2 regions of the Brassicibacter mesophilus genome follow, and region 2 is predicted to be linked to the other one. Evidence: a T-box and tRNA genes for the amino acid it is inferred to sense, from the RefSeq annotation. Region 2 holds a T-box; the other holds one or more tRNA genes.
What was found. The T-box of region 2 lies ahead of thrS (threonine--tRNA ligase). A T-box ahead of a tRNA ligase gene usually reads a tRNA of that ligase, here a tRNA-Thr.

Region 1: it has a tRNA-Thr gene. The T-box ahead of thrS (threonine--tRNA ligase) is inferred to sense a tRNA for this amino acid. The anticodon was not compared.

The regions. Positions count from the first base shown of each region.
Region 1 covers NZ_JBNPXI010000007.1:87,128-90,345, reverse strand. Annotated here, with positions in the region: gene HNR33_RS09865 (NYN domain-containing protein) at 1-310, shown strand, start outside; gene sigH (RNA polymerase sporulation sigma factor SigH) at 397-1,044, shown strand; tRNA gene HNR33_RS09855 (tRNA-Thr) at 1,125-1,200, shown strand; gene tuf (elongation factor Tu) at 1,354-2,544, shown strand; gene rpmG (50S ribosomal protein L33) at 2,791-2,940, shown strand; gene secE (preprotein translocase subunit SecE) at 2,977-3,195, shown strand.
Region 2 covers NZ_JBNPXI010000003.1:268,813-272,030, forward strand. Annotated here, with positions in the region: gene HNR33_RS06225 (YetF domain-containing protein) at 208-936, shown strand; T-box leader at 1,009-1,255, shown strand; gene thrS (threonine--tRNA ligase) at 1,313-3,218, shown strand, end outside.

The sequences.
Region 1 (3,218 bases), on a different contig from region 2:
TATTAAAGGGATAGAAATTATATATACAAAAGAGAAAGAAACTGCAGACCACTATATTGAGCGAAAACTTGATGAAATTGGCAGGATTAAAAAAGTTAGAGTAGCAACATCTGACTGGATAGAACAGCAAATAGTTATAGGCAGAGGAGGAACTAGGATTTCAGCTAGAGAACTTAAATTAGAGATAGGCCAACAAAAAAACATGATAAGAAGAAAAAATGCAAAAAATAATGAGACTAATGACCTACTTATAGGAAGACTAGATAGAAAAACTTTAGAGAAACTTGAAAAATGGAGAAAGAATGAGTAAATTAGGTTGACTGATAAATACCAGTTAATATATAATAGAGTATATGAGTTCCGGGGTATTTCAACATTTTGCTGGAGGGGATGCTGGTGGGTTTGAGTGTACAAAACGAGTTATCTGTTGATACATATGATGTAATGGAGGATGAAAGGATTCTAGAAGATGCTAGAAATGGAGATCCTACGGCGCTAGAGTATCTTATTAAGAAATACAAGAACTTTGTAAGAGCGAAAGCTAGATCATATTTTTTAATAGGTGCAGATAAAGAAGATATAATACAAGAAGGTATGATTGGTCTTTATAAAGCTATACGTGACTACAAAGAGGACAAGCTTACGTCCTTTAGAGCCTTTGCAGAATTATGTATAACTAGGCAGATAATTACTGCAATAAAAACAGCTACAAGGCAAAAACACATACCATTAAATTCATACGTATCATTAAATAAACCTATATATGATGAAGAATCAGATAGAACACTATTAGATGTTTTATCGGGAGCAAAGATCACTGATCCAGAGGAATTAATAATTAGCAGAGAAGAATTAAAGTCTATTGAAAATAAGATAGGAGAAATACTAAGCGACCTAGAGTGGGAAGTTCTAATGTCATATCTTCAAGGAAAATCCTATCAAGAAATAGCTGTTGATTTAGATAGGCATGTGAAATCTATAGATAATGCTCTTCAAAGAGTGAAAAGAAAATTAGAAAGATATTTAGAAGTAAAGGATTTATAATAATATATGAAAATGATATAGAATTTTTTTCTATTGACATCAAAATACATAGATAGTAAAATTATTTAGTGGTGTTTGATGCCCACGTAGCTCAGCAGGTAGAGCACTTGCATGGTAAGCAAGAGGTCACCGGTTCAAGTCCGGTCGTGGGCTCCATACATATTTTAATTGTGGAACGCCCGGTTAAGTTTTCTTATAGCGTATGTAATTTTGACATTCTTATTTATCTATTTAGATATTGACATCAAGAGGCTTAAGCTAAGAGCCGTAAGTTACATTAAAAAATATTAAATGAGGAGGAATAAGAAAATGGGAAAAGCAAAATTTGAAAGAAATAAGCCACACGTAAACATTGGAACAATAGGACACGTTGACCACGGTAAAACAACATTAACAGCAGCAATCACAAGAGTAATAAACACAAAATACGGATTTGGAGAAGCAGTAGCATTTGATAACATAGACAAGGCACCAGAAGAAAGAGAAAGAGGAATCACAATATCAACAGCACACGTAGAGTATGAGACACCAAACAGACACTACGCACACGTTGACTGTCCAGGCCATGCTGACTATGTTAAGAACATGATAACAGGAGCAGCACAAATGGATGGAGCAATCTTAGTTTGTTCAGCAGCAGATGGCCCAATGCCACAAACAAGAGAGCATATACTATTATCAAGACAGGTAGGAGTACCATACATCGTAGTATTCCTAAACAAATGTGATATGGTAGATGACGAAGAGTTAATCGAGTTAGTAGAAATGGAAGTAAGAGAATTACTAAGCGAATACGAATTTGATGGAGATAATACACCAATCATCCAAGGATCAGCATTAAAAGCATTAGAAGGCGACCCAGCATGGGAAGAAAAAATAATAGAAATGTTTGAAATAATAGACGAGTATATTCCAACACCAGAAAGAGATACAGACAAACCATTCTTAATGCCAGTAGAGGACGTATTCTCAATCACAGGAAGAGGAACAGTAGCAACAGGAAGAGTAGAAAGAGGAATCTTAAAAGTACAAGACCAAGTACAAATCGTAGGATTAACAGAAGAACCAAGAACAGTAGTATGTACAGGAGTAGAAATGTTCAGAAAGTTATTAGATGAAGCACAAGCAGGAGATAACATCGGAGCATTACTAAGAGGAGTACAAAGAACAGATATCGAAAGAGGTCAAGTACTAGCAAAGCCAGGAAGTATAACACCACATACAAAATTCAAGTCTGAGGTATACGTATTAACAAAAGAAGAGGGTGGAAGACATACACCATTCTTTGATGGATACAGACCACAGTTCTACTTCAGAACAACAGACGTAACAGGATCAGTAAAATTAGAAGAAGGCGTAGAGATGGTAATGCCTGGAGATAATGCAACATTTAATATAGAATTAATCACACCGATAGCAATGGAAGAAGGATTAAGATTCGCTATTCGTGAAGGTGGAAGAACAGTAGGAGCTGGAGTTGTTACACAAATTATTGAGTAATTAATTAAGACTAGGTCTTTGACCTAGTCTTTTTTGAGAAAATAGTATTTTGTGTATTTTAATGGAAATACTAACTTAAAGATGTAAGCAATTATTCATATACCTATATTTGTAATTTTTTATTGACATACATTTTGTTTTATGATAGTTTATATAAAGTGATGTAGTTATCATTGGGTATTTATGCCCGAATATAAGTTGATTTTCATATATACTTACTGTTTAAATGTGTAGGAGGTGTGTACAGTGAGAGTTAAAGTTACGTTAGCGTGTACAGAGTGCAAACAAAGAAATTATGACACAACAAAAAATAAGAAAACGAACCCAGATAGAATAGAAATGAAGAAATACTGTAAGTTCTGTCATACTCATACAACTCATAAAGAGACCAAGTAGTTTGTATTACAAATCTAGGTAAGGATGTGAAGTGGAATGGCGGCTCAAACCAGCGCTGAAAAAGGAAGTGCAGCAAAAAGGTTAGGTAGTTATTTTAAGGGAGTAAAGGCTGAGCTTAAAAAAGTAAATTGGCCAAATAAAAAAGAATTGGTTAATTATACAGTGGTAGTATTGGTTACTTGTGCTGTTGTTTCTTTAGTAGTTTGGCTTCTTGACTCAGGATTACATCGATTATTGTCATTTATATTGAAATAAGAGATGAATGATGAAAGATGAAG
Region 2 (3,218 bases):
TTTAAATTAGCTCTTTTTTTGTTAAAATATATAGCACAATATATCCAACAACAATAAATAATATTGAAAATATTATTTCAAATAATAAGCGCACCTCTCTCACCTCAAATAAAATAATTATCTTTAAGAATAGTATTATCAAATAGTAGCAAAATATATATAAGAAATTCTATAGAAATAAGGTTTATTGTATTGGAGTTGATAAAAATGAAGCTATTTATTGAAGTTTTTGTTCAAACGCTACTTGCTTTTTTTTCAATATTATATATAACTAGACTGCTAGGAAGACAGCAGGTATCACAGCTTACGTTTCACGAGTATATAAATGGTATCACCTTTGGTTCTATAGCAGCTACTTTAGCAACCGACGTAAATCAAAAGACGTGGCAGCACTTATTGGGATTGATACTATTTGGAGTACTGACATTTTTAGTATCACTTATAACTCTAAAAAAACGATCAGTAAGAAAGGTACTAGAAGGAGAACCTATACTAGTAATACAGAATGGTCAGATACTAGAAAATAATATGAAACGTACTAGATATAATGTTGACGATTTGGGGTTGCTCTTGAGACAGGCAGATTGCTTTACACCAGATGATGTAGAATATGGAATTCTGGAAATGAACGGACTGCTAAGTGTAATAAAAAAAGGTGAAAAAAGAAATGTAACGCTTGGTGATCTTGATTTACCTCCAAAGCCAGAGACTATACCAACTGAACTAATAATAGGTGGACAGATAATTTATGAGAATTTAAGAAAAAGAGAAATTAGTGGTAAGGACTTAATAAACAATCTAAACATGTTTGGAGTTAACAAGGTTGATGAAGTAATGTATGCTACCATAGATGAAAATGGAAAAATGTATGTAGATAAATATGATGACAAATTAAAACCAAATACTGATTTTAGTGAAAATAATAATGGCATTTAAGTTGCAAAAATAAGTAAAAAATATCCTTGACAGTTTTTTTCATTAGCACTATAATATATAACAATACAATAAGATAAAGCAGTGAGAGGACGAGTAAGTTTGAAGTAGTCTCAAGAGAGGGGTTGTCGTGGCTGGAAGCGCCCTAGATGTATCAAACTGAAAACTATCCTTGAGTTGTATCCGAAACCAAATTATTTGGGTAAGGATTTCCGTTGATTACGTTATAATCACTCGAGTGGAATCTTTATAACACAGAAGTTTTTGTTATAATGAAAATTCTAATTAGGGTGGAACCGTGGGAAAAACTCTCGCCCCTAGATGAGCATCTAGGAGCGGGAGTTTTTATTATTTTTATAAAAAATGAGGAGGAGAAAATATGTCAAAAATTAATATTACATTACCAGATGGTTCGGTTAGACAATACGAAAGTGGAATAAAGGTTGTAGATATCGCAAAAAGCATAAGCGAGGGACTTGCAAGAGTGGTTCTTGGTGCTTTTGTAAATGGTGAGTTACTAGGATTAGAAGAAGAAGTAAATGAAGATGCAAAGGTTCAACTATTGAAATTTGAAGATGAAGGTGGGCAGGAGATATTTAGACATACAAGTGCTCACATGCTTGCTCAAGCAGTAAAAAGACATTTTCCAGATGCTAAGCTTGCTATAGGTCCCTCAATAAAAGATGGGTTCTATTATGACATAGATACTGAGCATAGGTTTACTCCAGAAGACTTAGAGATGCTTGAGAAGGAAATATCTAAGATTGCAAAAGAAAATTTAGAGCTTAAGAAATTTGTGCTAGACAGAGATGCAGCTTTAGAATATTTGAAGAAAGCTGGAGAAGACTACAAGGTAGAATTAGTTCAGGATTTACCAGAGGACTCAGTAATATCTTTCTATCAACAAGGTGACTTTACAGACCTTTGTAGAGGACCACATCTACCAAGTACTAAGAAGGTAAAAGCAGTTAAATTAACAAGCATAGCTGGAGCATACTGGAGAGGCGATGAAAAAAGACCTATGCTTCAAAGAATATATGGGACTTCTTTTGAAAAGCAAAAAGACTTAGATGCATATCTATTAATGCTTGAAGAAGCTAAGAAAAGAGACCATAGAAAGCTTGGAAAAGAGCTTGACATATTTAGTATGCATGGTGAAGGACCTGGATTCCCATTCTTCCATCCAAAAGGAATGATTCTTTGGAATACTATACAGGGATTTTGGAGAGAAGAACATACTAGGAGAGGATATGGAGAAATAAAAACTCCACTTATATTAAATGAACAGCTATGGCATCAATCAGGACACTGGGATCATTATAAAGAAAATATGTACTTTACAAGAATAGATGATAGCGATTATGCTATTAAGCCTATGAATTGTCCTGGATCTATGCTTATATATAAATCTCAAATGTTTAGCTATAGGGATTTACCGCTTAGATGGGCTGAACTTGGTCAAGTTCATCGTCATGAACTAGCAGGTGCTTTACATGGACTTATGAGGGTAAGAACATTTACACAAGATGATGCACATATATTCATGCTTCCAGAGCAAGTTAAGCAAGAGCTTATAAATGTAATAGACTTAGCAGATTTCGTCTATAAAGTGTTTGGATTTAAGTATCACGTAGAGCTTTCAACACGACCAGAGAACTCTATGGGAACAGAAGAACAATGGAATATAGCTACAGACAATCTAAGAGAAGCCTTAGAAGAAAAAGGCATCAAATATATAGTTAATGAAGGTGATGGAGCATTCTACGGACCTAAGATAGATTTCCATCTAGAAGACAGTATTGGACGTACTTGGCAGTGTGCTACAATTCAGCTTGACTTCCAGATGCCTGAAAGATTTGATTTAACATATATAGGTCAAGACAATGAAAAGCATAGACCAGTAATGATTCACAGAACAATACTAGGAAGTATGGAAAGATTTATAGGAGTACTGATAGAACATTATGCAGGAAAATTCCCAGTATGGCTGTCACCAGTTCAAGTAAATGTACTCCCTATATCAGATAAATTCAATGAATACGCTTATGATGTTAAGAAGAAGCTAGAAGAAAAAGGCATTAGAGCCGAAGTTGATACTAGAGCAGAAAAAATTGGATACAAGATAAGAGAAGCTCAGCTTGCAAAGACACCTTATATGCTTGTAGTAGGAGAAAAAGAAGCTGAAAGCAATGCAGTTTCAGTAAGAGTGAGAGATGAAGGAGATATTGGCTCAATGCAAGTTGATGAGTTTGTTAATAGAATAATAAAAGAAGTTGAAGATAAGA